Regions from separate parts of the Tepidibacter aestuarii genome, predicted to be linked through region 1. Evidence: riboswitches for the same ligand, from Rfam matches in the RefSeq annotation. Region 1 holds a riboswitch; each other region holds the start of a gene.

Region 1 (10,738 bases):
TTTACTACTTGTCTTGCATACTCCCTAAATTCTTCTGTCATGGCATGTTTAAAATTATACGTTTTTGCTGCCATTATATGAAGATGAGCTGATCCTTGTGCTCCTGGGAATGTAGCTTTATCTAACTTATTGGCAAACTTTTCTTTGCAAAGCACAAATCCACCTCTAGCTCCAGCAAGTGTTTTTGTTGTAGTACTTGTAACAAAATCAGCATGTGGCACTGGACTTGGAAGTACTTCTGCTGCAACTAATCCACCTATATGTGCCATATCCACCATAAAATATGCATCTACAGATTTAGCTATATTATATATTTTTTCGTAATCTATTTCTCTTGAGTAAGCACTTGCTCCTGCTACAATAAGCTTTGGCTTATGCTCATTTGCTAATCTTTCTATTTCATCATAATCAATTAACTCTGTCTCTCTATTTAACCCATATGGAATAAAATTAAAAAATCTACCTGAAAAATTTGCTTTATGCCCATGGGTTAAATGACCACCAGTATCTAAGCTCATTCCTAATACAGTATCTCCAGGTTTAAGTATAGATTGATAGACGCACATATTTGCATTTGAGCCAGAGTGAGGTTGGATATTTGCATGTTCTGCTTTAAATAAAGTTTTCGCTCTTTCATTTCCTAAAACCTCCATCTTGTCAATTACTCCGCATCCAGCATGATATCTTTTTCCAGGCACACCTTCTGTAGTTTTATTTGTTAATATACTTCCTTGAAGCTCTAAAATTGGTGTTGGTGCATAGCTCTCTGATGCTATCATTTCAATTCCTACTTCTTGACGTGCAAATTCTTCTTCAACAATTCTATACAGTTCAATATCTTTTTCTTTTACACTTTTTAATGTTTTCATTATGATCATCCCCCTTATTATATATATCCCTTGCACTTATTATTTCATAAAATTCAGTTGATTTATATTAACTAGATTGACCGTTTATTGAATAAAAATAAAAATCAGGCTCTTTTATAAAAAAACTCCATTTATTGAAAAATTTCAGTAACAAGATTTATCAACACATGTTTCACCTGTTGATGTGTTTATTAATAAAGAATATTAGAGCTGAAATAATCACGAAAAAAAATAATACTATTTTTTTTATAATAACCAATCAGATTAAATATATATCTTTAAAAATATAGTCAAAATCATTTATTAATATGTTACAAAATTAAATTTCAAATTATCTTTTTCAAATCAGGTAGTATATAATTTTCCAAAATACAAAAAATAAATATGATTTTAAAATTAAAAATCAATAGAAATTAATAAGTGAATAGAATTCTATATGTTTTAATAATTTTCACTAAATGGAGGAATTGCAATGAGAAATGGTGTAGTAAAATGGTTTAATCCAGAAAAAGGATATGGGTTTATTACTTTAGACGAAGGAGAAGATGTATTTGTTCATATATCTGCTGTGAAAGAAAAAGGATCTAGAAAAGATTTAGAAGAAGGACAAGATGTTTCACTAGATATAGTACAAGGAGATAAAGGGCTTCAGGCTTCAAATGTTACTAAAATATAAAAAAAGAATGAGTTGATTTTTAAACTACTTATTTTTCTTTTCTTGTATTAAAAAGAGCCATAGTGAAGTGCACCTCCAAATATTAGACTTTTGTCTAGCATTTGGGGTACATCTCATTATGGCTCTTTATCTATTTTAGGGTTGACCACCCCATCAAATCATATATAATTCAATACCCTAAAAAACCTTCAATAAACTGAGATAAAGCTATTATTATAGCAAGTATACCCCACCACCCATTTAATATATTACCATATACTAACATTATTGTTATTATCCCTATAGTTATTCTTATACCTCTATCTGTATTGCCTAAATTCCTCTTAAAATTTAATTCCAAATTCAACACCTCATTGTTTAGCATTCCCAGTTCATTCTTTTTATATTAAATAATATCTACAAGTAACAGTACGGATTTTGAAAAAGTACATTTCCATGCTATATAAAGTACATTTCCATGCTATATTTAGATATATTTGCAAGTGTAGATTATAAGCTTAGATTCTATTGGAATGCCTTTATCTTTTATCCCAAAGTAGACCTTACCATCTATATGTTCATGAGTATAATGAACACAATAACTTATTTTAGAAAAAAGAACATTTGATTTAATAGTACCTTTTCCGATTATAGGATGAGATTTCATTGTTTCGTATTCTTCATAATTTACCTTTTTTTGAAGGATATCTCGTTTCAATTGTATTAACTAAAGGCTACTATATTAAAACTTACTATAGTTTATATGAGTAAAAATATATTCTGGCAACCTGGCAATCATAGGATTGTTAATCCCTTAGACCCATAGCTTTGTGACTCTACCTTTCAATAGATGTGCCTTTTTCAAATCAAACTCCAATCATATATTTTTAAAAGCCCTATATTTTTTAAAATCCTTGTTCTTTTAACCATGCTTTTGCTTCTTGTAAAGTATTAACCATTTTAGGTTTTAAATTATTTTTAGCTTCTTCTAGGTGATCTCTTTTTTCTACATGCCCACCTACTATTAAAACTACTTTTGCTAAATTATTTTGTGCAAGCCATTCATTATGTTTTTTTATTTCTTCTTCTATTAAAGAAATTTTATAATAAATAGCATCATTACATATAGCAAAAGGTTCTCCTTTTAATAAAGGTATAACTCTTTCTTCATACAATTTATGAAAAAGCTTAAAATCATCTTTTTCCCATACACCAGAAGGCTTTTCATATACTATATTTCTTTTTGTATCTACCATTATATAACTATGTCCATTCAAAAAATCCAGATAAAATTCTTTTACATTATTTTCTTTGTTGTTCATTAATTATTCACCTTATACATTCTATAGTTTTTTTACTGTTCTATTTTATTATATTTTCTAAAATGTATAAACTATTTTTTTATGTATCATTTCATTTTCATAATACACTATATCTCCAATGACTCTATTTACAATAAGCTATAAAAGTAGAATACCTATTATATTTCTAAGACATATAGCTTCTGTATAACCTACATACAGGCCACATTTCTCTGTATCATTAAACATATTATTAATTCCTCTAATCTCTATTTATACAAGCTATTTTAATAACTGTATCTTCAAATTCCTTGATAAGAATAAATCCCTTTTCCCTCAAAAACTTTTCAACAATAAGCATAACATTTAAATTAATGGCCATAATCAAAATATATAATTGAGCCATGGAGGTTTTTATGTATACTGATAAACTCCAAATACTTATAAACTCTTTAGACTTTTCAATTGATAAACTAGAAAATCAGCTTAAATACAATTCTAATTATCTATCCATTGAACAAAAGAATTACATAAGATCTACTATCAAGGACTATAAAAATATCCAACTAGAAACAAAATCTATTTCAGCAAACAATAATTAAAAGGCAACTTTAAATATATTTTTTATTTATATAAAGGAGGAAAATTTATGAAAAAAGAACAATTAGAAAAAGTATTACAAGAAACTTTTAAAATTATTAACTTTTATACTGGGAAAGATATAACAGCTGATAATGAAGACGTTATTACATTCGAAGAAGAATGTATTGTTATATCTGATAATGGTAATAAAAAGAAGATATATATAGACATAGATTCAATTCAATGTGTAGAAATAGAAAAGACATCAAAAGAAAAAGAATTGGGAGTATTTTAATAAAAGCAAAGTTTAAAGTAATTACATACATTGAGATAACTTGAAAAAAGGTGATTTAATCAATCACCTTTTTTGATTTAAAGTTCAACTTATTATACTTAATTTGCATAAAAGATATCCAATAAAAAACAGATAGTGTTTAAAAGACTATGCTTTAGTATTTGATTTCCCTCCAGGATTAGTCATTCCATAAAGCCCAAAATTAGTTAAATTACTATAAACATGCTTTGTTGGTATAAGCCATACTTTTCCTGTTCCTCTAAATACATTCAATAATCCTTCTCCACTGGTTGCAGAACCTATTAATGATTTAGAAGATGTTTCAACTGTAAAATTAATATTTCCAGTTCTGAGTATAGCAAAGTTTCCATCTACTTTTAGTGTTTCATTATTTAATTCATGCTCTATTATTTCCTCTTTAGGCACAGGGACTTCAAGAACTACAAATCCGCTTCCACAAAGTTTAGTTTGAAAAAGTCCCTCTTGACCAAGCACTGCTGATGATACATTTTTTTGCATAGCTGCTCCAACTTCTACACTATCTTCACAAGCATAAAATACTCCATCATCAACAATAACCTCTTCATTTTCAAGCTCTATAATCACATAATGACCGAAACTAGGCTCTAAATAAATTTCTCCTGTTCCTGAATATTTTGGCTTAAATGTTGTTTCTCCTGTAACACTTCCTTTTAAGAACTTTTTACCAAGCCCCATAATTCCTCCAATTTTATTATTCATTTCTATATTACCTTTTAAGTAACTTAAAGCTCCTGCTTCTAATCTAATTTGAGTATTATTTAATGTTATTTTCACTTGTCTAAGTTTAATATTTGAATCTTTCATAAAAGATAGCATTATTGAACTTGATACATTACTTCCACCTCTTAATTCTTCAAATTCTAAAATTTCAATAGACACATTTTCATTATTCATTCTTTCTATTACTTTAATATTATTTTCATTATTATTAATATTAGCTTTCATAAACCTTCCCCCTTATTTTTAAATACTTCTACATAACATTTTATTTATTATAGCATAAAACATTAATACTATTATTTTTTCATATAATATTTATGTATAAAAACAACTCAATTGCTTTTAGTTCAAAAAATCAAAAAAGCAACTCACTTAAGAGTTACTTTTTTAATGTAAAATAAAATATCGAGTTTAAATTAGCTACTATAATTTTATGTAGTTTTAGCTGAATTATTCTATTTCATATGTTGTTATTTTTACCACTTTAATTTTTTTGATTATTACTAGGTTCTATACAATTTATATTTTTATAATTATGTCTATTTTCTTTTATCATACTCAAAGTTTCCAACAAACACTCCCCTTGTGTTTCATGGTTTTTTATATAATGATCTACCATTTGTTCTAAATACTCTAGTTCATCCTCATCTAAAGTATCAATATTATTTATTAGGTTAGAAACTCCACTAAATATTGAAAAATCTACTTCTTTATTTATATTTTTCATAAAAGTACCTCCTATATTTGTTGTATATATAAGTATTGACTTGCTCAAATTATTAATTCATTTAACTTTAAATTATATTTAGAAAATGATTAGAGTTAAAAGGAATGATCTCTGTTCAATATAGTCTTCAGTCCTCAAGAGCTATTTTGTATAATTTTTTTGAGTCAGTTCATTAGAGCCTAAATTATTTAATTTCATCCCTTCTCAATGCATATTTCTACATAAAGATATATTTTTCTTTTTTACTAAGATTAAATTAGACAATTCTTTTATTTTAATAGACAGAATATAACAACCTTACAACCTTTTCAATAGCTAATTATGTTAGATTAACTCATTTTTCTACGATATTATATTGCCATTGCTCGCTAAGAACTGTGGTAATTAATCCACCACCATTGTAGACTACCTATTCAACTTAATTATTCTTCTTTCATCCTCATAAGAACATCTAATTTCTTATCTATTCTATCTATCTTATTCTAAATTTCCAGGATCTTCTTTTCTAATATGTTTATCCTTCCAATTCTTATATATAGTTTCTTTCTAAGTTGCACAAAATATATTATATCTCGCGAAAATATTTTCCCAAGATATAGTATATTAAAGTTTCTATTCTCTATTATTTCCTGAGAAATATTTATTTTTTCTTAATTTTCTAAATATTCCTAATTATAGTCTGTTCTTATTTTTACATTGCACATCTAATACTTCAATATGATCAACTACTATTCCATTTTTTGATTTAACTTTTCCATGATAGTTGTTGTTATCTTTATTTTTCCCCTGGAAATATAGAAATTACTTATTCCTAAAATATTTTCCTTTTGTTAAACCCTTTTTAATTCTTTAATTATATTCATATATCTATATTTCTAAACACTTTATTCAATTGTATTTTTTTTACAGTTAATAACCAATATAACCTTGTAATAAAAAATTCACTCAATAGAATAATACGTGATATCTATATAACAATTCATAAATATATATTAAAATAATCTTATCGGTATATAAAAAATTTTATTTGTTGAAAGGAATGAAAGTTCATGATAGAAATCAAAGGGAAATACAATACTGCAAAGATTTTTATAGATACTATTGAACAAGAAACCATTAATCAAATAACTGACTTGCTAAATCAAGAATTTATAGATGGTAGTAGAGTAAGAATAATGCCAGATACTCATGCAGGAAAAGGATGTACAATAGGAACGACAATGACTATACAAGATAAAATTGTTCCAAATCTTGTTGGTGTAGATATTGGTTGTGGCATGATCTGTGTAGAGTTGGGAAATATTCATTTAGAGTTTTCTAAACTAGATGAATTTATTAGAACAAACATCCCTTTTGGATATGCTATTAATCAACATGCACAAACAGATTTTAAAAATAGTATATCTAATCTAATTTGCTTTAGAGATCTGCCAAAATCAGCAAAAGAATTTAACAGAGCTTTAGGAAGCCTTGGATCTGGAAATCATTTTATAGAGCTTAATGTTGATAAAAACGATGTAAAATATCTAGTGGTTCATAGTGGAAGTAGAAATTTAGGAAAACAAGTGGCAACATATTATCAAAACAAAGCATATGATTATCACAATGGATTAAATGAGAAATATGAAGATGAAAAATCTAAATTAATTAATAATTATAAAAAACAAGGTAAACGTAAAGAAATTCAAAATGCTTTAAAACAATTACAAAAAGAATATATCAAAGAAAGTGAAATTCCTAAAGATCTATGTTATTTAAAAGGAAAATTAATGAATGATTATTTACATGACATGAAAATTGTACAACAATATGCTAATCTAAACCGAGAACTAATGGCAAAAAGAATTATAGAAGAATGTTTAAATTTACAATATGAAAAATTAAGCAAGTTCCAAACTATTCATAATTACATTGACTTAGAAAATATGATTCTTAGAAAAGGAGCCATTTCAGCTAAAAAAAATGAAAAAGTAATTATTCCTATAAATATGAGAGATGGGTCTATTATTGCAACAGGAAAAGGAAATGAAGATTGGAACGAATCTGCACCTCATGGAGCTGGAAGATTAATGAGCCGAAGTAAAGCTAAACAATTGCTCAATATAAATGAATACAAAGAGTCTATGAAAGATGTGTGGACTACATCGGTTAGAGAATCTACTATAGATGAAGCACCTATGGCCTATAAGCCTATCGAAGAAATAGTAGAAAACACAAAAGACACTATAAATATTATAGATGTTATTAGACCGTTATATAATTTTAAATCTTAATCTTGCTTAAGTATATAATATAGCACAATAATAAAATAATAGAATGTATTTTTAGAAATAGAGAAATTTTTGAAATTTCACAAGAAAATATTATATTATATAGCAACAAAAATACGTCAGTTGATATGCTTATTTTAGAGATAACTATCAAGATTCAATTATGTTTTCTTTACTAAAAAGAAATTGAGATGAACAACATAAATGATAATCTATATAATAGAACACAAATCTAAACCAGTAAAGAAATTTTACACGAACTTCATCAGTATTGATTTTAAAAACAAAAACCTCAAGAATATAATTCTTGAGGTTTTATTTAATGTATCCTTGGCATTGGTGACCCCTAGGGGAATCGAACCCCTGTTACCGCCGTGAAAGGGCGGTGTCTTAACCGCTTGACCAAGGGGCCAAGATTATTTCGAACTGGTGATAAGAATCGAACCCTCTACCTCCAGCGTGACAGGCTGGCATTCTAATCAACTCAACTACCAGGTCATAATTGGTGGGCTCAACAGGGCTCGAACCTGTGACCCCCTGCTTGTAAGGCAGGTGCTCTCCCAGCTGAGCTATGAGCCCAATTATTGGCGGAGGAGGTGGGATTTGAACCCACGGCCCCTTTCGGAGTCACTGGTTTTCAAGACCAGCTCCTTAAGCCACTCGGACACCCCTCCACATTTGTTGACCCATCCTATACTAAAACTCAGAACACCCTGATTAAGAATTAGGGGCTCTACCGACTAATCTAATAGGTCTTATTTAGCTACTCACAAGTATATATATTACTAGGTTTTTCTCCATGAGTCAACATTTTTTTCATACTTTTTAATAGTTTTTATTCAGAATTTTAAAATACCTACTATTTATATTTCGTATCACTACCTTTCAATTGTATACTCATTTTATACTTACTGAAAGCTACAATTTTTTCTCATAAACCTATTCAAAATTTAATAATATTTATTTTAAACTTAAGCAAATGATTAAAGTTGTATAAACAAAGAAAGCTTATTAAAGTGCTTGTCTCAATCTGATTTATGTTAGTTTGATATTAATGTAACTGTAAATGAAACAACAATAGAATATAAAGGAATCACACATTACATATCTATATAATATAATGTAGATGTGATAAAAAAAAGTAGGAATAATCAGTGTAGTTGTGTTAATTTTTGGATCATTTTTTTGGATATATCCAATATAAAATAAAAATTATAAACATACTGTTTTAACTTTTGAAATTTTGTTAATTAGTGAAGGTTCAGAATGTGAAACAAGGGCTAATAAATATGTTTAAGTTTTGGGAAATGCTATAGATGATAATCTTAAAAAGTAAGGGAAGTAGATCGTAAACTTATAAATGAATATGAGCAATTAGAATTATTAGTTCATTAAGATAACTAAGTATAGATCATTCTATGCTTTTTTATTTTACAATTTAATACTGGATTGTTTTAATTGAATTGATAATAGGAAGCAAAGAAGCCCAAAAGATATTAAGTCAAAATATTTTAAATGCAAAATCTATTGGAAATTAAAATGTGTTCTATTTTATATTGATAGTTCATATATTTATTTTTATATTTATTTTTACATTTATAAGGAGGGTTTAAAATGGGAAAAATACTATTTTATAAAAAATACAATTTGAAAGAAACTTTAATTAAGTACGGATGTAAAACTATAAGAGAGTTAGAAGATAAATTAGCTGAAGAATTAAGAAAAAAGTACAAGATAGAAATTATAAATATATACATTAATAATAATGTCATGATTATTAAAGTTGAAGATGATATTTCTATATAAAAATGAAATTTATTGCATAAAAAAAGAGGTAGCTACCATAAAAATATCCCTGTCAAGTAGACAGTAAAAACAAACCCCTAAGCAACATGATTTCAATATTCAATCGGACTCATGCTGCTTTTTACTTATATTATCTCGTTGTTATAAAAGTATATATACTTATATTTCTGTGCTTGTATCAACCTCTCACCTCTTTCTATTTAAATTACTATTTAATATAATTACGTTTTTATTCGCTTGTTTTTTATTTCAATGAAAATCCATATAACAATAGGTATAATCACCTCAAAAGGAAAAGAATAATATCTCCATATTGCAGCCGTCCATTCCCCTAAATCCTTAATATTTTCGTGCATTAAATAGGATAAATTGAGCATAAATAATGCAATAGGAGTTACTATAAACCTATAAGTATTTTTTCTTCTACCTCTGCAATTTTATCAGTTACACTGAATTTTTCTCCATCCTCAACACCTTGTTCATAAACTTGGTTAAATCCTTTAAATTTTGTACTTGTATTCACGCTTCCCTTAAATTTCATATCGTTATATCTATCAATTACAGCTGGGTCTTTAACTAATACTAGATTCCATTGTTGATTAGATATTTTTTGCTTTTCAAATGCATTTTCTAATCCTGCTATGAATCCTAGAGCATAATCATTTTCTAATCCTTTAGTTGTATTATATTTTTTATAATATTGATACTTTAATTTTTTAACAGTATTATTTATGCAATCAATAGCATACTCTAAAACAATAGTACATACTGTTACATCTTCATCTTTTCCCATAAAAGCAACTGTATTATTTCTCCTTGTTTTAAAGTAACTATAGCATCCAAAGTTTTCTGCTATAACGTAAGCTAATCTGCCTTTCCATTTTGCTTTAGTAAAACTTACATTCGTCTTATTCTCTATTACATTTGTTTTTGTATCTTGATATTCCTTAATTTCTTTAATTGAAAGCTTATGCTTTGCCAAAAGCTCTTGCGCTTTAATTAGTGCTACTTTCGCTTCATTCTCATTCGAACTTTCACTTAAAGCAAATAATTTCTTAATTTTACTAATTATCTTATTTTCCATTTTCTCACCTCTATGCTATTCTATCATTTTATTTTTTGAGTGAGCGAGAATCTGATTTCAATCCTGTGTTTTTATAAACACAAAATAGCATTCTAAATATTCATATACTTAACATCTACTTACTTCTTAGTTCTTAGGAACCATTGTAATAATATGTATGTAAATGTTAAAATTGCTAATGTTGTTAAAATATAAGGAGGTATCCAAAAATGTCTGTGCTATTTATATTAATTGGTTTATACACAATTATAGCTACTGTTAAAAAACCTGCTTTTTTTTGGGAAAACAGGAAAGCTAAAGTTATGAGAAAAATAGTTGGAGATAAAATAGCGTCTGTATTCTACATGGCTATAGGTTGCTTTATTTCTGGTGTCGGTGTATATCTAA
Region 2 (10,738 bases), 1.4 Mb from region 1:
GTAGAAGACATAAGAAAAAGTTCTGTTTCAAATGATTATTACAAGTATTCAGCAATAAAACTTAAAGATGGAACTATACTTCAAATAGGTATACTAGCTAATAGTATAGAGGATATAAAAAGTTCAGTATCTAATCAGAATATAATAGAAAAAATAGTAAAACAAGAAGGTATAGAATACATAACTATAATAGATAAGAACTTAACTGCTATAGCTCATAGTGATAAGGAGAAGATAGGAAAAACATTCAACGATAAAGGAAGTAAAGAGGCTGCAAAAAATGGGAATAAATACGCTTGGGAATATGAGTATAAACCAGGTCTTTGGGTATATGATGTGTTAGTACCTCTTTATAATAATGGCGAGCATATAGGGGCTGTTGATGTAGGTATATCTATGAAAAATTTAGAAAATGTCAAGAAGCAGATGTTTATAAATACTATTATAGTAGCTTTTATTGCTTTTGCACTTAGTTCTGGAATAATAATTTTATTATTAGATAAATTATTAAGACCATTAAATGAAGTTATAAGAGTGTCTAATGAGGTATCGGATGGAGATTTGACTAAGGTTATAAATATAAAGGACAATAATGAAATAGGAATGTTAGCATCTAGTTTTAATAAGATGACCAATAATTTAAGAAGTATGACTACGAAAATAAAAGAAACTACATCTGGTATAAATGATTTTTCTCAAGAGCTTCTTTCGTCAACTGAGCAAGCTGCTATTGTATCAGAACAAATAGCTATATCCACTCAAAATATAGCAATCGGTTCAGAAAAACAATCTCAATCTACTGAAAATGTATTAAATAATATAAAAGAGGTTGCAACTGGAATGGATAATATAAAGCATGAGGTTAAGGATGTTGTAGATAATGCTGACAATACAAGTGAGTTAGCTATTCAGGGAAGAGAAAAAATGGTAGATATGGTAAATCAGATGAATACAATAAAGGAGAATGTTGGATATACATATAATGTAATGAATGATCTTGAGAAGGCTTCCCGCGAAATTGAGGACATACTTCAGGTTATAAATAATATAGCAGATCAAACCAATTTATTAGCTTTAAATGCAGCTATAGAGGCGGCAAGAGCTGGAGAAAGTGGTAAAGGATTTGCTGTGGTTTCAGATGAAATAAGAAAACTTGCAGATGAGTCCACTAAATCAGCAGGGAAGATACAAACGTTGATACTATCAAATCAGAAAAATACTAAGAGGGCTATGAATGTTATAAACCAAGGCTTAGAAGAAACAAATAAAGGCGAGGTTATAGTAACGCAAGTGGGAGAGTATTTAAAAGATATATTAAATGGATTTGAAGTAACAAAACAAAAATTATATAGGACTAATGAAAGTATCAATCTATCAAATGAAAAAGTTAAAAACATAGAAAATGTAATATATGAAATAGAAGCTATAGCTATGGATTCGGTTGCTAGCACTGAAGAAGTTGCTGCATCGAGTGAGCAACAGTCTGTAAGCATACAAGAAATATCATCATCAGTACAAGAACTTTCTTGTATGACTAGAGAACTTGAATTTATGGTTGAGCAATTTAAAGTTTAAGATAAAAACACTCTTATAGGACAATGGTCTTAAAAGAGTGTTTTTTACTTGTGACTATAGTATTGTTTCTAAAATTTTAATAAAAATATATGTAATTTAAAGAGGAAAAAGAAAATAAAATGGAGAAATATGTTATAATAATAGAATAAAATGAATAAATTTGTTAAAAATATGTATATAACTAAAAAAATGGAGGAGGATTGAATGAAAGTTAAATTAAATTTTAAGGTTAATTCAATAAAAACAAAGATAACAGCAATTATATTATTGGTGATAATGTCAATATTAACTATAAGTACTTATTTATCTATTCAAACGATAGATAAATCTATGAAGAAACAATTAAAAGAAGATGGGTTGGCGTTAGTTAAAGAAATAACATCACAATTAGAGCGCAATAATGAGGCAATAGAACAGATCGATGGACTGTTGGGAAATACAATATTGTCAGTGGCTTATGTTATTGGAAGTAACAACGAAATTTCAAATGAATACTTAGTAAAAATAGCTGAAAATGCAGGAGTTTCTGAGATTGATGTGACTAATGAAGATGGTATTATAATTTACTCGAATTTAATTGAAAATATAGGTTACAAATATCCTGATACTCATGCAGTTAAACCTTTACTTGATGGAAAGCAAGATACTGTTGTAGAAGATATAAGAAAAAGCGAAGTTTCTAATGATTACTATAAATATGGGGCAACAAGATTGCCAAATGGAGGAATAGTTCAAGTTGGTATCATAGCTAATAATATCGAAAAAATGAAACAATCTATGAATATACAAACGGTAATAGATAAGATTGCAGCAGAAGATAATATAGTATTTGCACTTTTTATAGATAAAAACTTAAAGGCTGTAGCACATAGTGAAAAAGATAGAATAGGGATAGATTGTAATGATAAAGGAAGCATAGAGGCTGCTCAAAATGGAAAACAATATACATCGGAATTTATGTACAAAGACAAGATACCTACATACGATGTATTAATGCCTGTATATGATAATGGAGAACATATAGGTGCAGTGGATATAGGAATATCTATGGAAAATTTACATGCTGCACTTAAAACCACAATGATAAAGTCTATAATTACATCTATAATAACGTTTGTGCTAAGTGCATTTATAATAATATTTATGCTTGGAAAAATGATAAATCCTATTCAAAAAGTAGTTCAAGTGTCTAAAAAAGTATCAAAGGGAGATTTAACTGAAAAAATAGATATAAAATCTAATGATGAAATTGGTATATTAACTGAAGGCTTTAATGATATGATAGATAATTTAAGCGGGATAACTAATAAAATCCAAGATGTAACGTTTAGCGTATCATCTTTCTCGCAAGAATTATTAGCTTCAACTGAGCAAGCTGCTATGGTTTCTGAACAGATAGCTGTATCAACTCAAGATATAGCTCATGGTTCAGAAAAGCAATCTCAGGCTACAAATAATGTATTGAACAATATAAAAGAAGTTGGAAGCTCAATGGACTATATAAAGAATGAGATTGTAGACGTAGTTGATAATGCTAATGAAACAAGTAAATTAGCTCTTCAAGGTAGAGAAAAGATGACGGATATGATAACTCAGATGAATGTTATAAAAGAAAGCGTAGGTTATACATCTGATGTTATGGCTGATTTAGATGAAGCATCAAAGGAAATAGGGGATATATTAGAAGTTATAAACAATATAGCAGATCAAACTAATCTATTAGCCTTAAATGCAGCTATAGAAGCGGCAAGAGCTGGAGAAAGTGGAAGAGGATTTGCTGTTGTTGCAGATGAGATAAGAAAGCTTGCAGAGGAATCTATGAAATCATCTGATAAGATAAAGGATTTAATAGTATCTACTCAAAATAATACTCAAAAAGCTAGTATAGCAATAAATAAAGGAACTGAAGAAACCCAAAAAGGAGAAGCTATAGTAACTGAGGTAGCGGACTATCTAAAAGATATACTCAATGGATTTGATTTAACAAAGGAAAAGCTCCTTATAACTAGTGAAAATATATCAAATTCTACTGAAAAATCTCAGCAGGTTATGGAATTTGCTAAAGAAATAGAGGGCATAGCAATAGATTCTGTTGCTAATACAGAAGAAGTAGCAGCCTCTAGTCAAGAGCAATCTGCTACAATAAATGAAATAACAAGATCTGCTGAACAATTATCAAGTATGGCGACAGAACTTGAGGAAGTAACAAAACAATTTAAATTAAACTAATAAGTGAAACTTGATTCAGATGAATTTTTTACTCAATCTGAATTTTGGGTTGCGTGTGCCCTGTGGGGGAACTAATCCAGAAGCTAAAAGAACTTGTGAGTATATTTTTATACTCACAAGTTCTTTTCTATATAAGGGCATTATATAAGAGAGCGTTATCATAAAGCGAATTTTTTATATAAAGACATAATATGTGAATTTTAGTTAAGTTTTTGTATAAATTAAAAAGAATTTGATGTATTATAATATTGAATAGTAAATTAAATTTGAGGAGTTAAGATTATGAAAAAATCCTATATACATATATTGATACTTTCTTTGATTTTAGGAATAGGAGTTGGTATTCAATTAAAAAATAACTACAATGTAGTTGAAGAACTTTCTTTCTTTGATAAACAGATAATAGATCAGGTAAATAGAGTTAAACAGGAAAATAAAAAGTTAACAGCTAAGAAAGAGTACTTGAAAAATCAACTAGATATATTAGAGGAAAATAAAATAGATGACCCGCTGGGTAAAAGCATGAAAGAAAATATAGATAATCTTAAAATGATTTTAGGATATAAGGATGTTCAAGGTTCCGGCATGATAATAAAAATAGATACAGAAGAAGAGGTAAATTTAGGAGATTTGATGGAGAGAAACAGCTTTTTTGTTAGGTTAATCAATCAAATAAGAAGATATGGTGGAGAATCTATATCCATAAATGGTCAAAGAGTTAGTCAGTATAGTGCTATTGCGCTAGCAGGAAGCCATATAAATGTTAATTTTACTCCTATAGTTCAGCCATATGAAATAAAGGTTATAGGAAATTCTGATATTTTAAAAAAGCATATAAACGACAGAAATGAAGTTATAGAGTATATGAAAAGCTATGGACTAGATATAGAGATTAAGTTATATGATGCATTAATTATTGAAGGGATGCCAAGAGAAAAAGAGTTGAAGTTTACTAATGTTTACTAAATAACAAGGAGATTTAATTATGGAATACAAAAAAATTAAATTAGGAGAAATTTTAATATCAACAGGAAAAATAACTCAAGAACAATTAGACAAAGCTTTGGAAGAACAGAAAAGTTCTAAAAAAAAATTAGGACAAATATTGATAGACAATAATATTATAACAGAACAAGATATCATAGAAATACTAGAGTTTCAATTGGGAATACCACATATTAATCTAGAAAATTTTGTAATAGATGAAGAAGTTCCGTTATTAATATCGGAAAGTTTAGCAAGAAGATATGAATTGATTCCAATAAGAAAACAAAGAGGTAGGCTTATGGTAGCTATGGTAGATCCTCTTAATATATTTGCAATAGATGATGTTAAAATAGCTACAAATATGGATGTTGAGCCTTGTATATGTTCAAGGAAGGATATATTAAATGGGATAGATAAATGTTACGGAAAAGAAGTAGCTGAAAAGGCAATAGAAGATTTTAAGAAACAATATGAAGTAGATAACATAAATGATTTAGATGAAGAAATATTAAATGACATAAATAATGCTCCTGTTGTTAGGCTTGTAAATTCTATAATAAAGCAGGCAGTAAAAGCTAAGGCAAGTGATATACATATTGAACCATTTGAAGAAAATGTTCGAATGAGATTCAGGGTAGATGGACAGCTTCAGGAAATTATGAGTTCAGCAAAGACCACTCATTCAGCAATAGTTACAAGAATTAAAATAATGGGGAAAATGGATATTGCAGAAAAAAGAGTTCCGCAGGATGGTAGAATAGAGATAAATATAGATGGAAAAGAAGTAGATCTTCGTATATCAGTACTACCGACTGTATTTGGAGAAAAAATAGTTATAAGACTTTTAGACAGAAGTTCATTTCTACTTTCAAAGAGTCAGTTAGGATTTACTCAGGATAATTTAGAAAGATTTGATGAATTGGTTGAAAATCCTAATGGGATTATATTAATTACTGGTCCTACAGGAAGTGGTAAAACTACTACATTATATACTATATTAAGGGAATTAAATCAAATAGATAAAAATATAATTACAGTAGAGGACCCTGTAGAATATAAGCTTCATGGTATAAATCAAGTTCAAGTAAATAATAAAGCAGGGTTAACTTTTGCAAATGGACTTAGATCAATACTTAGACAAGACCCGGACATTATAATGATAGGAGAAATAAGAGATGCAGAAACGGCTCAAATTGCAGCAAGAGCAGCGATAACAGGACATCTTGTTATAAGCACAATGCATACAAATGATGCTCCATCTACAATAACTAGACTTATGGATATGGGAATACAACCATACCTGATATCAGCATCTGTAGTTGGTGCTATAGCTCAAAGGCTTGTTAGAAAAATATGCACTAACTGCAAAAAAGAATATACTCCTAGCGAAAAGGAAAAAGAAATACTTAATATAGGAGATGAGACCAAGCTTTATAGCGGTGAAGGGTGTAAACAATGCTATAATACCGGATATAAAGGAAGAACTTCGATTCATGAAATAATGAATATCAGTAAAAACATAAGAGAATCAATAGATAATAAAGAAGGTATAGATAGATTAAGAAAAATAGCAGTAGATGAGGGGATGATTATTCTTAGGGATAATTGTAAAGAGCTTGTATTAAATGGAACGACTAGCTTCCAAGAATTTATGGCAGTTACATATAATAATAAATAGGTGATGGATATGAATATATATGATTTACTTAAAAAAACAATAGAATTAGGTGCATCAGATCTTCATATAACAGTTGGATACCAACCTGTTATGAGAATAAATGGAAAACTGAGTAAGTATGGGGAAGACATATTATTACCAGATGATAATTTGAGTTTAGTAAAGCAAATATTAGATGAAGAGAAATTTAAGAAATTAGAAGAAAAAGGAGAAATGGATACATCCATTTCTTATCATAAACTAGGAAGATTTAGAGTAAATATATATAAACAAAGAGGAACGTATTGCATGGCTATAAGATCTGTAGCTTTAGAAATACCAAGTATGGAAATACTAGGTCTTCCACCTATTATAAAAGAATTATCTAAAAAACAAAGAGGTCTAGTTCTTGTAACAGGACCTACAGGAAGCGGAAAATCGACAACACTCGCATCAATGATTGATTATATAAATAAAAATAGAAGTGCTCACATATTAACATTAGAAGATCCTATAGAATATCTTCATAAGCACAATAAGAGTATCGTTAACCAAAGAGAAATAGGTACTGATTCTAAATCATTTTCAAATGCTTTAAGATCCTCTTTAAGACAGGATCCGGATGTAATATTAGTTGGAGAGATGAGAGATTTAGAAACAATATCAATAGCCTTAACAGCAGCAGAAACAGGACATTTAGTATTTTCAACACTTCATACTATAGGTGCTGCTAAAACTATAGATAGAATAATAGATGCTTTTCCATCACATCAGCAACCTCAGATATTAGTACAGCTATCTGCAGTTCTTGAAGGTGTTGTATCTCAACAATTAATTCAAAAAGAGGATGGAAGTGGAAGGGTTGCTGCCCTTGAGGTAATGGTAGTAAATACAGCAATAAGAAATCTAATAAGAGAAGGAAAAACACATCAAATACAAACATCTATACAAACAGGAACAAAATTTGGAATGCAGACTATGGACAGTGATCTAAGGAATTTATATTTAAAAGGTATTATATCAAGAGAATCATTGTTAACTTATGCAGTAGACAAGGATATGGTTAGTAGATACATATAGGGGGTTGATATGTATGCCCAATTATAAATACACAGCTATAGATAAATCGGGTAAGAGAATTGAAGGAAAGTATACAGCAAATTCCAAGGAAGAAGTTTTGTCAATGTTAAGGCAAAATAATTATTATCCTATGAAAGTAGAAGAAAATAAAGGAAGTAAAGAGATAAGAATTGGAGATTTTTTTAGAAAAATAAAAACTAAGGACATAGCGATTTTTTGTAGGCAGTTTTATACATTACTAAATGCAGGTATTACAATAATAAGCTGTTTAGATATTTTAAGAGTTCAAACTGAGAATAAAAAATTTGCAAAAATTATTGGAGATGTGCATGATGATGTTCAGAAAGGACTTACATTTTCAGAAAGTCTTAAAAAACAAAAACATGTATTTCCAGAACTACTTATTAACATGGTAGAAGCAGGAGAAGTAAGTGGTAACTTAGATGTAATAATGGAGAGAATGTCTTTCCATTATGAAAAGGAAAATAAAATTAATAATAAAGTAAAGGGTGCTATGGCATATCCTATAATACTTAGTATAGTAGCAGTTGTTGTTGTAACATTCTTACTAACATTCGTTATGCCGACGTTTGTTGGAATGTTTGAAAGCAGTGGAGTTAAACTACCTCTTCCAACAAGAATACTTCTTAGTATAAGTGAGAGTATAAAAAAGTACTGGTATATACATTTTTTTACACTTTTCATGGTAATTTATGCTATAATTAAATATGCAAAAAGTGAAAGAGGAAAGATGTTAATAGGGATTATAAACTTTAGAATACCTATAGTTAAGGGGATAACACAAAAGATAATTACATCAAGATTTACAAGAACATTATCGACATTATTATCAAGTGGAGTACCGTTAATACATGCACTTGAAATTGTAGCAAAAATTGTAGGAAATATAATTGTAGAAAAAGGAATACTTGAAGCTAAAGAAGAGGTTAGAAAAGGTATAGACCTTGCGAGTCCTCTTGAGAAGATAGGAGTATTTCCACCAATGGTTACTTCTATGATAAAAATAGGAGAAGAATCAGGTTCACTTGATGAAATTCTTGAAAAGACGGCTGATTTTTATGATGAAGAACTAGAAACAGCATTGGGACAAATAACAACACTAATTGAGCCGATTATGATTATAGTTATGGGTGGTGCTGTTGGATTTATTGTTATAGCTATGATGTTACCTATGTTTGATATGGTGAATACTATAGAAATGTAAAAAATTATATAGGGAACTGTGAAGTATCTTCTGTATGTGGGCACCTGGAAGATATGGAGTGAGTGGTGCAACCGACCGCCAAGTATTAAGCAATTAGTTGTTTAAATAGTTGGTTTTTTTATTTGAAATATTAACTGAGATTTGCGGTTAATCGAAAAATAAGCCTTATTAAAATACCACAACTTAGTCAATATTTTAGTAATACTAAGGCTGAGTCTTATAATATATATTAAAACTTCTTAAACTCCCTTACGGTCAGACAAAAGAAGTTTTTAACATATATTTCAACGTCTCAACTTAAGTATTATAGTAAAATATTAACCAAAAAGGAGCTAACATTTTAATAAGCCTCATTTTTAGGAACGTAGGTAGATACAAGTGATTTTATTTGAAAGGAGGTGAAAACATGATAAAAGCAATTCAAAAAAAATTAAATAACAAAAAAGGATTTACTTTAATAGAACTTATCGTAGTTCTTGCGATATTAGGAATTATAGCAGCTATTGCAGTACCTAAATTTACAAAAGTACAAGATACAGCTAAAGAAAAAGCTGATATAGCAACTGCTGCAATGATAGAAAAAGCTGCTGAAACATATTTTATTTCAGAAACGAATCCATCTACTAGTATAACTATAGAACAACTTGTCACTAACGATTATTTAGATAAAACACCAATTGCTCAACAAAAAGGTAAAGAGTTTACACTGACAATAGATGATGATGGAGATGCTACTGTAACTATAACGGAAAAAAGTGAATAATAATTTTAATTATTAAAATTTAAGCTTCAATTTAGTGATTGGCTTTAAAGCTAATCACTCCTTACTATTTTTAAAGGAGAAACAAATGAATTTCATAATTTTAACCCTAGGCCTTCTCATAGGCTCATTTTTAAATGTGTGTATATATAGAATACCAAGAAATGAATCTATTTCATTTCCACCATCTCACTGCCTAAAATGTAGTACTAATCTAAACCCTATTGATTTAATTCCAGTATTAAGCTTTATTTGGACAAGGGGTAAGTGCAGATATTGTAGTGAAAAAATATCTAATAGATATCCTTTAGTTGAAATATTAAATGCATTAATTTATTTAATATTATATTTAAAATTTAGTATAACCATTTTATTTATAAAATATGCTCTTTTATCTAGCATTCTTATAGTTATAAGCTTTATAGATTATGATCACCAGATTATACCTGATGAAATTGTAATATTTGGAATTATATTGACTTTTATCCTACATACATTATATAACTTTAAATGGAATATTTTAAATGGAACGATAGGACTACTTATTGGTGGAGGATTGTTTTTAATTATTGCACTTGTAACTAATGGAGCTATGGGTGGTGGTGATATTAAGCTCATGGGAATGTTAGGATTTAGTTTAGGATATAAATATATTCTTTTGATAACATTATTATCTTTTATTATAGGAGCAGCTGCTTCGTTAATATTAATATTTCTTAAAATAAAAAGTAGAAAAGATTTCATTCCGTTTGGACCTTTTATAGCCATGGCAGCTCTTGTAACAATCTATTTTGGAGATGAAATTATAAATTGGTATTTACTCAAAATAATAAGCTAGATTAATGGGGGGAATAGACTTGTTTAATAACAAAGTTTTGTCTATAGATATAGGAAATAAAAATATAAAAATAGTCTTAGGAAAACAAAATAAAAATAATGTAATAGTTGAAAAAGCCATGGTGATAGAAACTCCTCCTAACTCGTATAAAGATGGAAATATATTAGATATAGAAAATTTAAAGTCGGTTATAAATAGATATATACAAAATGAAAATATAAAAACTAAAAAAACAATTTGTACAGTTCAGAGCACATCAATCATTAAAAGAGAAATAACACTACCTGTTGCTAAAAAAGAAGAAGAAATGAATACAATGGTAAGATTTGAAATAGAACAGTATTTACCGATTATATTTGATGATTATGTGATAGAGTACAAAATTTT
Region 3 (10,738 bases), 170 kb from region 1:
CTGCAATATATGTTTGTTCAAAAAATTCATCTACTCTTTTGTTTAAATCATTTAGTATATCAATAGGATTTTGATTATCTAATATAGCTTCGTGAAATAAAACATTAAAAGCGGATGTACTAAGTGCTGCACTAACACCTTTTCCACTTACATCACACATTACCCCTACAACAAAATCATCATCTATAACTTCTATATGATAAAAATCACCACTAACTGTTTTCGCTGGAACATATAGTACACCCATATTAGCTTTATTATAGAGTGGAAATTCTTTTTGTAAATATCTCATCTGAACTCTAGCAGCTTTATGAACACCTGTTTCTTTTAATATTTTTCTCATATTAAATACTTCTTTTGCCATTACACCTATTTCATCTTTATTTTCAATTAAATTGTTTAAACAAGTATCATCATCAAAATTAAAATTAGATGTGTTTTTAATTAAATATGTTATTTTTAAAATAGGTTTTGAAATTGTTTTTCCTATATATAACGCTATCAAAATAACCATACAAATTGATAAAAATACTATTATGATAGTCAAAATTATTTGTATATTCATTGATGAATAAACTTCACTCGTTGGTACTACAAAGGCTAAAATCCAATTATTATTCAAATAAGAATAACCTAATATTTCACCTTTTTTATTTCGTTTATATTCTATAACACCTGAATCTTCTTTGTTTATTTCTTCTGATAAAAATTTCATTTTCCCTTTATGTACTAATTTCAAGTTATCATTTATATCAAAATTAGAATGAATTAAAAAATTATGATTTTCATTCATCAAAAAAGCATATCCACTATCGTATATTTTTATGTTTTTGATAGTATTTCTCATTTGATTTGTATTAATATCTATACCTACAACCCCAAGTAAAATATTGTCTTTAAATATTGCTTTTGTATAGGAAATTATATTTATTCCTAAATCAGTTTCATCATAAGGCTCGATCCATATACCTTTTTTCTTCTTTATAGGATCATAGTACCAATTCATTTCTTTGTTTTCAGGGTAAAACCATTCTATATATGGGTCATTTGGATCTGAATCTGAATCTAATTTTTCTAAAACTCCATTTCCTTCTTTATCAGCATACCAAATCTCATGTACATCTTCTGTAAGTTCTGGATTAAAAGTAAAATAAATCGCTTCTATTCCACTCTTTATATTTATCCCTTCATCTTTATTTGAAATCTGTGCAACTTTTTTTATTATCAAGTTCATATTTTGTTCATATTCGTTTATATAATAATCATGCTTTTTATTAAATTCATCCATGTCAAACGTTGCACTAATATACTGGCTAATTATATCTACAGAGTTTTCAATCGATTTCAGATCACTATTAAAATCATTAGAATGACTTTGTGAAAGTAATGTTAATTTTTCATAAATTTCTCTTTTGGTGAATTTATAATTAATGAATACACTTATGCTACTTATCAATAATGCAGTAATTAAAGAACACAAAATCATAGCAAATGTTATTTTCACTCTGACTTTACTAGTAAATTTTATTTTTTTCATATATGATCACCTATCTATGTGTCAATTATATATATTTCTACCTTAATTTAGCTATTTATCTATATTTATATAAATTTCGACATTTTAAAAATAAATCCTTTTTCAATACGCAACATGTGCTTTTATAGATATACAATTTTTATTTTTTAACAATCAAACCATTTCATACATAATAGAAATAAAATCCTTACCTATTTATTAGATAGGCAAAGATTTTATTTTTCAATATAGTCTTTAATTTAACTTATCCTTAATATTTTTTAAATCCTCTTCAATCGCACTCATTCTTTGTGACATACTTTTAATTTTTTTAGGCAGTCTAAAAATAAAGTAAAAAATCAAAAACAAAATACCAATTAAAAATATTGTGTTTATAAGTTGAAATATGAAATCAATATCAACACTAACAAATGATTCATTCATTTTTTTGTCCCCCTGTATAATGAATTTATTCTAATAAATTAAATATTTCTCTCTTTCCACCTTAAACATATTCAAATCCTCTTGATAAGAATTAACTATCTTCTCAGGAGTATATCCTAATTCAAGCATCTCACCGTATCTTGAAGTTCCCATTATTTTTTCAAACATAATTATGTACTTACCGCTCTTTGGAACTTTAAAATTCGTTAGATCATGTGCATATGTTAAAGCATATGTACCAACCTTACAAGGGTTAAATTTACGATAATCCGTTACATTTAGTCTTACTCCACCCTTGTCCCCTTTATTCTCAGGTATAAACTCTATGCCTTCAAGGTTTGAATTATTTAAGAGTTCAGCAAACTTATTACTATCTATCCCTTTTCCACCTATCCAAGTAAACTTATCTCCTTGACCTATTCCTGTTCCTTCACCAATACCAGTTGCCATATATCCAAAAGCAGATTCTATAGTAGGTATATTAGGAGAAGTCATAACCCATGGCAAATTAGTATCCTGATATATCATATCTCTACTGTAATTTAGCATAGGTATAACAGTTAAATTAGCTCCAATATTTCTATTAAAAAACTTAGCTAGTTCTCCAGCAGTCATTCCATGTGACATAGGAAGATTATCTATTCCAACAAATGATTTATACTTATCCTCAAGAACAAACCCTTCAACCTTATTAGCCCCTATAGGATTTGGTCTATCAAGAACTATTATTTGTTTGTTGTACTTTTGAGCTGCTATCATGCAGTAATTCAAAGTAGAAATATATGTATAGGTTCTAGATCCTATATCTTGTATATCAAAAACTAAAACATCTACACCTTTAAGCATGTCCTCACTTGGCATTCTAGTTTTCCCATACAAACTGTATACAGGAATATTCATATTCGGATCTGTATATGATTTTACATATTTACCAGCTGGAGTTAATCCATCTAGTCCATGCTCCGGAGTATAAATTCCTACTAGATTAGTATTTTCATAATTATAGAGCTTCTCATAAGTTTTTTGACCAAGACTATCAACCCCAGTTTGATTAGTTATAACCCCTATATTTTTTGAATCTATTAACTGACTGTATTCACTTGTTAACCTTTCATTCCCTAAAACAACCTTATTATCTTTTGGTTGCTCTACCGGATTTGAGAAAGCCATAGATAGTGAAATTAAAAAAGCAAAAAAAGTCTTCATAATCCCCCCCAATTTTATATTCATTTAAAGTTTATCATGATTTAACCTTATTTGTAAGACATTAAAATACCCCGTACAACAATTTTGTACAGGGTATTTTAATATATTACACACTCTTGGTATATTCTCTTAACCATTTTCTTTCGTCATCATCTAAATAATCCGATAAAGTGTTGTACACTAATTCGTGATATTTATTTAAATAATCTCTCTCACTTTTATTTAACTGTTCTACATCTATAGCATCTAAATCTATAGGTGCAAATGTAGCTACTTCAAACTCCATAAATTGTCCAGACTCATTCTTCTCTGCCTTTTTAACTATAAGCTCATTTTCTATCCTAATTCCATGTGAGCCTTCTATGTATATACCAGGTTCATTAGTTGTCAACATTCCTTCTTCAAGTACTGCACTGTCAAATATATGAGGAGCTATATACCATCTAAATCCATTAGGAGACTCATGTATATTCAGTAAATATCCTACTCCATGTCCTGTTCCACATTTATAATCTATGCCTAAATTCCATATAGGAGTTCTAGCTAATATATCTAGATTATATCCCCTAACACCATATAAAAACTTTGCCATAGATAAATTTATCATACCTCTTAAAACAGCAGTAAAATGTGTTTTTAATTCATCACTTAAATCACCTAACGCTATAGTCCTAGTTATATCTGTAGTTCCATCAATATAATGTCCACCTGAATCTATCAAGAACAAATGCTCTTTTTGAAGTTTATAATCCGTATCCTTTGTAGCACTATAGTGCATCATAGCTGCATGTTCTTTATAACCTGCTATAGTACTAAAGCTTGGCTGTATAAATCCATCCTGCTGTCTTCTTAATTCTTCTATTTTCTCAGTTGCACTCATTTCTGTTATATCTATTTTCCCAATATTATTTTTCAGCCAATACATAAATTTTGTAAAAGCTACTCCATCTTTAATGTGGCTATTTTTGATATTCTTTAATTCTATATCATTTTTTTTAGCTTTAAAGAACATGATTGGGTTGAAATCATTTATAATTTTTATACCTTTAGGTATGCTATTTAAAATTGCATAATTAATATTTGCTTTATCTAGTAATACACGTTCATTCTCATCTATATTCTTTATGAACTCATAAACAGCATTATATGGTAATATATTTATATTTACATCATTTAACTCTTTTAATATCTCATCATTTAATTTATTCTCATCAACAAATAAAAACGCTTCATCCAATCTAACTATACAATAAGAAAGTACTACGGGATTGTACTTTACATCATCGCCTCTTATATTCAATAGCCACGCTATATCCTCTAATGTAGCTATAATGTGAGTAGTTACATCCTTTTGTTTCATATTTTCTCTTAATCTAGATAATTTAGAACTACTGCTCTCTCCTGCATACTTCATATCTAGTAAAAATGCCTTTTTATCTGATAATTTTGGTCTATCATCCCATACCTTATCAATCAAATCATATTCATAAGATATTTTAATATTTTTATCACTTAACTTCTCTTTTAATCCATCCCCTACTTTGGCAGACACTACTTTTCCATCAAATCCCAACGTAGATTCTTTTTTCATAGATTCATATAAATAATCTTCTACATTAGGGACACCTTCTTCACCCATTTTGAATAATTTTATTTTACTTCCTTCTAATTGATTAGCAGCTTGTATGAAATATCTTCCATCAGTCCAAAGACCTGCTTCATCTTGAGTTACTACTACAGTTCCAGCTGAACCTGTAAATCCAGAAATAAATTCCCTGCACTTAAAATAATCTCCTACGTACTCACTTTGATGGCTATCATCTGATGGTACTATGTAAGCATCAATATTATGCTCCTTCATTAATTTTCTAAGTTTATTTACTCTATCTACTATATTCATAGTGAGTCCCCCTTTCCCTTCAAACTTACCATTTAATGAGAATTTTTGCAACAGTCTATTTTATGTTTTATGTTATAGCTCTTAAATACTCTTATTACTAAATCAAAACCTCCAGCAATAATTATACTAACTAGAGCCCATGCAAATACTCCAGCGGTATTTAAGTTCGCTTTTTCCATTTGGAAATTCGTTCCAATAGAAACATTGGGTTGACTCAAAACCTCAGCTGCTATTATCACCTTTAAATTAAGACCTATAGTAGCTGATGCAACAGATGTTAAAGAAGATTTTATAGATGGTATATATATATCCTTCATAACAGTTAACTGACTTAATTTATAAACCCTAGCCATCTCTATAAGCTTTATATCAACACTTTCAATTCCTTGTATAACATTAGAATATATAATAGGAAATATGATTAAAAATCCCACTAAGATAGGTGCCCACTGTGCCTTTAACCATATTATAGAAAGAAGTATGATCGCCATTGTTGGTGTTGCTTTTTGAATAATTATTACAGGTCTTAACAAATAATATACAGGTTTAAAAAATCCAGATGAAAACCCTAGAATTAATGCTGATATAAATGATATTGAAAACCCAATTATTACCCTAGTCAAAGTAGCCAGTACTGTAATTGTAAAATTTTTAGACTTAATTATTTTTATAAATTCCATAACAGTACTTTCAGGTGACGGTATCATTATGGGATTGTCTACCCATATAGAAAGAAATTTCCATAGCACTATAATAGATACTATGGAAATCATCGTATACAATCTATTTTGTGTAATAGAAATCTTCATCTACAAGTTTACCTCCGACAAGCTTAGAATTGTATTCAAACAACACATTTAAATAATTATCTATAGCCTCTTTTGCATCATTGGCACTCACATAATCTATATTACATCTTTGAATTGATTTTTCTACTATCACCTTATTAAGACCCATATCTAATTCTTCATAATACTTTCCTGCTTCACTAGGATTTTGATTAATCCAATTTATAGATTTTTCATACTCACTTAAAAAATTTTTAACAACCTCTGAATGATTGTTTATTAATTCTTCACTAACTATTAAAGACGCTTGAGGATAGCTTGTATTTAACTTAGCGGCTTTTTCCCACTTTTCTTGTAAGTCCATAACAACCTTACTATCAGTTCTTTTCACCAAAACCTTAGTAAGCATAGGCTCAGGCATTAATGATAAATTACTTTTTCCTGATATAAAGTTTGTAGCAAGTTCAGAAGCCCCTCCAAAATAATTTAATTTCAAATCTTTATCCGGATCTATATTATTTTGAGTAAGTAAATATCTAAATATAGCATCTGGAGTTAATCCTCTTCCTATCATATCTATCTCTTTTCCCTTAAGGTCTTCCCAATTAGATATTTCTTCATTTCCAACTAAATAAAAAGTTCCCCACACAGTAGATGCAGCTATCTTATAACCAGAATTTTTATTATATAAATTGGCTGCTAAATTGGTTGGTACTATAAATATATCCCCTTCCTTAGACAATATCTTCGAAGATAAAAGATCAGTTGATTTTACGCTTTCATAACTGACACTTACATTATCACCTATTGATGGATTTTCCTTAAACATTTTAATCATACTAAGAGTAGGTGTTCCAGCAGGTGTAACAACCTTAATATCTAAAGGTTCGTTTTCTTTTTTTGCCTTTTCATCAGTGCTTGTACAACCTACAGTTAATACTAAAGCCATGATTAAACTCAGCATTAAACTCAGTGTTTTTTTCATAATTATTCCCCTTTCTCATTTGATAATAAATCTATCATTTGATTTCTCAAGTATGTAAGATACTTATCAGTTAAACTTCTTTGACTTTGATGAATATCAACATCAAAAATTTTCAAAATACTAGTGGGTCTATTTGATAAAACTACAATTCTATTTCCCAATAAAAGTGCCTCATCTATATTATGAGTGATAAAAACTATTGAATTTTTAGACTCGTCCCATAATTTTATTAAATAATCTATCATGTTAACTTTGAGATTATAATCCAACGACTTAAAAGGCTCATCCATCAAAAGTATTTCACAATTAAAATAAAACGCTCTAGCTATTGAACACCTCTGTCTCATCCCGCCACTGAGCTTATTTGGATATGAATCTTCAAATCCTTTAAGTCCAACATCATGTATTAAGTCCATTATCTTTTTGTGATTTTTTTCCTTACCTACAACAGCTATATTTTCATAAACAGTTTTAAAAGGTAATAATCTATCCTCTTGAAAAACATATCCTACGCTATCCAAATCACCTACGATATCTCCTTTATCAGGCTTAATCAATCCAGAAATAATATTTAAAAGTGTTGATTTACCACACCCTGATGGACCTACTATGCAAATAATTTCTTCTTTATTTATGTCTAAATCCAATTTATTTAAAACAACTAAATCATCAAATCTTTTGTATATACCTTTCAATTTACAAATCATGAATGTCTCCCTATAGTTTTTTTACAATAGTTCTTAATATCTAATAAAATTTCTACGATGTCAAGTACAATATCGCTGTCCAGAAATGCTTCTATACATTTCATTAATGTTTTTGCAATCCCTAGAGTAGTATGAAGTATTAACTCTAAACACCCCTCCATGTTTTAATCACCTACCATCATTTAATTTAGATTATATAATATTTTACATTTATTATCAATTTTATGCTACTAATATAAGTAACTAGATTTTAAAATTTTTTAATATACAAATGTAATATTTTTGTAACTATTTTTTTGTTTTATAACAGGTATAATAAAGGTAAAAAGTACATACAAAGGATGAAGTTAGTATGAAAAAAACATTAATAGTAAAAATAATTAAAATAACAGCTTTAATATTAGTAGCTTCTTTTATTATGATTGAAGGACTTATTATAGTTAATGGACAAGAAGATAAGGAATATGATGTTGAATATTTAGTAGTTTTAGGATCAGGTCTTTGGGGAGATGTTTTATCTCCTACATTGTTGGGTCGTATGAATAAAGCTTTAGAATTTATAGAAAATAATCCTGATACTAAAATAGTTGTTTGCGGAGGTCAAGGTAAAGGGGAAAATATGCCCGAATCTCAAGCTATGAGTGATTACTTAGTTTTAAATGAAGTAGATGAAAATAAAATTATACAAGAAGATAAATCTACAAGTACAATAGAAAATCTGAAGTTTGCAAAGAAAATTCTTAAGGATTTAGATGGTAAAAAAAATCATAAAATTATGATCGTTACAAATGAATTTCATTTATTTAGATCTAAATTTATAGCTAAAAGATTAGGATTTATTCCTTATGGTATACCATCTAAAACAATACCTCATATAGCTCCTAAGTATTTTATAAGAGAGTACTTTGCAGTAATAAAATCATTTATTTTTGATAGATAAAAATCTTATATAATAGAACATTTAATGATTTATATAATCCCTGTTAATATAATATCAATACAAATTACAGCAAATAATCCTTTAATATTTAAGAATACATTGTTATAATATGATATATCGATAATGAAATAAATTTATTTACTTTAATAAAAGATAATACACAACGATAATAGCAAACTTATCGAAAGATAAGGACGCAAAGACATGGGTCTAAGGGATATGAATCCTATGATTGCCAGTTTGCCGAACAGATATTTGTTTAGTATAACAATATATAACATAAAAAATGTTAAGGCAAAAGATGTCTATATTCTGTAGGCATCTTTTTTATTTTTATACTCTCTAATACTATCCCACATCACATCAAAGGAGGATTATTTATATGAAATTGATTTTTTTATCAGACAAATATGTTGGAAGTGAGTTAGCAAAACCTGTCTATAATAAAAATGGAAATATTGTATTAAATAAAGGAGGAAAACTTTCAAACTTTTCCATAAAAAAATTAAATGGACTTGGCATCTATAGTGCTTATGTTGAAGAAGAAGGAACTGAAGATATTGTAGTAGAAGATATAATCGATGTAACTACTCAATTAAAATGTATAATGCTTCTAGAAGAAGCATTTAATTCAGTTAAAAAAAATAGATATTTTGATGAATCTCAAATAACAAATTTGCTTAAAGAAATTTTACAAAACTTATCTATTTCAGAAAATACACTTTCAGTTTCTAATGGAGTAAGAAATATAGCAAATAGTATATATGTTCATAGTTTAAATGTTGCAATTCTTTCTGCTATTATAGGTATCAATTTAAACTATAATTATGAAAAAATATATAATTTAACCCTAGGTGCATTTTTACATGATATAGGGTACGCTTTAAGTGATGATGAACAGCATACAGTAAAAGGAATAGAGGTTTTAAGAAATAGTAAAGGAATAAATGTTACTTCTTATATAGTAGCACTTCAGCATCATGAACGAATAGATGGATCAGGATATCCGAATCAACAAAAAGGAAATGATATATATGAGTTTTCAAAAATAGTTGCCATATGTAATGAATATGATAATTTAATTTCAAAAAAAGGATTACAACCTTTTGAGGCTTTTGAAGAAATCATAGGAAAGTCATCTACATATTTTGACGAAAACATAATTAACGTTTTCAAAAAAAGTATATATATATATCCAACTGGTATGGAGGTTAAGCTTAGTAATGGTGATGTAGGAATAGTATGTCAGCAAAATAAATATATGCCAATGAGACCTATTGTTAAGACAAAAAATAGACATTATAATCTTTTAGAAGAATTAACTTTATTTATAGATAATAACTAAAATTACTTTCTGTATTATATAAATTCCCTATAGAATAGACTTTTTTAGTATCTACTATATAGGGAATTTTTTATTTTTATAATATATCCTATTTTATTTATAATTTAAACTTTTTAATAACTCCATCTAATGTATCAACTACATTTTTTAAATCATTAGCACTACTTGATATATTTTGTATTATACTACTTTGTTCCTCCATAGAACATAAAACCATTTGAGTAGATGCACTTGATTCTTCAGTTATAGACGATATACCTTCTATTGAAACTATTACTTCATCCTTATCTTTATTCACAAGATTGATATTTTCAACTAAGCTATCTATTTTTTCTATCATACCCTCAATAGTTCCATCTATGCTTTCAAATGATTTTTCGGATTCTTGCATTGATATAATAGCTTCTTTATTTATGTCTTGTCCAATATCAATATTTACTTTAACCGCATTTACTTGGCTTTGAATCTCCGCTATCATATCACTTATTTTCTTTGTAGATAATCCTGTCTGTTCTGCTAATTTTCTTATCTGTTCTGCTACAACTGCAAATCCTCTTCCAGCCTCTCCAGCCCTTGCCGATTCTATAGCCGCATTTAAAGCCAAAAGATTTGTTTGCTCTGCTATATCTTCAATAGTGCTTACTATTTGTCCAATAGAATTAGATTTATCTGCAAGAATAGCTACATTATGAGCCACCTCTTCATTAGTCTTTGTTGTTTGTTTAAACTTATCTACCAATATTCTCATATTCTTTAATCCTTCAGCATTTGCCTCTTTTGATTTATTAGTATCTTCTTTAACTTTTTGGGAATCATCCACTGAAGTATTAATTTCACTTGCAAGCTTTTGAAGTTTTGTTACACTTATTTGAGCTTCTTGGGCTTGGGCATTTGCTCCGCTGGCTAA

Evidence for each region. Region 1 has a riboswitch for cyclic di-GMP ahead of M2214_RS07155 (HD-GYP domain-containing protein). Riboswitches for the same ligand answer to the same signal wherever they lie in the genome.
Region 2: it holds a riboswitch for cyclic di-GMP, as region 1 does, so the genes downstream of both, M2214_RS13715 (competence type IV pilus major pilin ComGC) here and M2214_RS07155 (HD-GYP domain-containing protein) in region 1, are expected to answer to the same signal.
Region 3: it holds a riboswitch for cyclic di-GMP, as region 1 does, so the genes downstream of both, M2214_RS06110 (HD-GYP domain-containing protein) here and M2214_RS07155 (HD-GYP domain-containing protein) in region 1, are expected to answer to the same signal.

The regions. Positions count from the first base shown of each region.
Region 1 covers NZ_OW235315.1:1,436,098-1,446,835, reverse strand. Annotated here, with positions in the region: gene M2214_RS07170 (serine hydroxymethyltransferase) at 1-869, opposite strand, end outside; gene M2214_RS07165 (cold-shock protein) at 1,342-1,545, shown strand; gene M2214_RS07160 (YgaP-like transmembrane domain) at 1,715-1,885, opposite strand; gene M2214_RS07155 (HD-GYP domain-containing protein) at 2,012-2,242, opposite strand; cyclic di-GMP riboswitch class I at 2,304-2,391, opposite strand; gene M2214_RS07150 (hypothetical protein) at 2,430-2,846, opposite strand; gene M2214_RS07145 (hypothetical protein) at 3,242-3,427, shown strand; gene M2214_RS07140 (hypothetical protein) at 3,475-3,702, shown strand; gene M2214_RS07135 (AIM24 family protein) at 3,850-4,689, opposite strand; gene M2214_RS07130 (hypothetical protein) at 4,949-5,191, opposite strand; gene M2214_RS07125 (RtcB family protein) at 6,241-7,464, shown strand; tRNA gene M2214_RS07120 (tRNA-Glu) at 7,799-7,873, opposite strand; tRNA gene M2214_RS07115 (tRNA-Val) at 7,965-8,040, opposite strand; tRNA gene M2214_RS07110 (tRNA-Ser) at 8,047-8,135, opposite strand; gene M2214_RS07105 (hypothetical protein) at 9,076-9,267, shown strand; gene M2214_RS07100 (DUF2786 domain-containing protein) at 9,665-10,351, opposite strand; gene M2214_RS07095 (hypothetical protein) at 10,561-10,738, shown strand, end outside.
Region 2 covers NZ_OW235315.1:2,796,667-2,807,404, reverse strand. Annotated here, with positions in the region: gene M2214_RS13745 (methyl-accepting chemotaxis protein) at 1-1,575, shown strand, start outside; gene M2214_RS13740 (methyl-accepting chemotaxis protein) at 1,780-3,804, shown strand; gene M2214_RS13735 (DUF881 domain-containing protein) at 4,087-4,770, shown strand; gene M2214_RS13730 (GspE/PulE family protein) at 4,790-6,469, shown strand; gene M2214_RS13725 (type IV pilus twitching motility protein PilT) at 6,479-7,528, shown strand; gene M2214_RS13720 (type II secretion system F family protein) at 7,542-8,753, shown strand; cyclic di-GMP riboswitch class II at 8,756-8,839, shown strand; gene M2214_RS13715 (competence type IV pilus major pilin ComGC) at 9,160-9,516, shown strand; gene M2214_RS13710 (prepilin peptidase) at 9,602-10,351, shown strand; gene pilM (type IV pilus assembly protein PilM) at 10,371-10,738, shown strand, end outside.
Region 3 covers NZ_OW235315.1:1,262,695-1,273,432, reverse strand. Annotated here, with positions in the region: gene M2214_RS06155 (SpoIIE family protein phosphatase) at 1-1,537, opposite strand, end outside; gene M2214_RS06150 (hypothetical protein) at 1,772-1,960, opposite strand; gene M2214_RS06145 (DUF1343 domain-containing protein) at 1,991-3,166, opposite strand; gene M2214_RS06140 (aminopeptidase P family protein) at 3,273-5,066, opposite strand; gene M2214_RS06135 (ABC transporter permease) at 5,099-5,875, opposite strand; gene M2214_RS06130 (ABC transporter substrate-binding protein) at 5,850-6,839, opposite strand; gene M2214_RS06125 (ABC transporter ATP-binding protein) at 6,842-7,546, opposite strand; gene M2214_RS06120 (hypothetical protein) at 7,543-7,707, opposite strand; gene M2214_RS06115 (YdcF family protein) at 7,899-8,486, shown strand; cyclic di-GMP riboswitch class I at 8,648-8,734, shown strand; gene M2214_RS06110 (HD-GYP domain-containing protein) at 8,869-9,831, shown strand; gene M2214_RS06105 (methyl-accepting chemotaxis protein) at 9,929-10,738, opposite strand, start outside.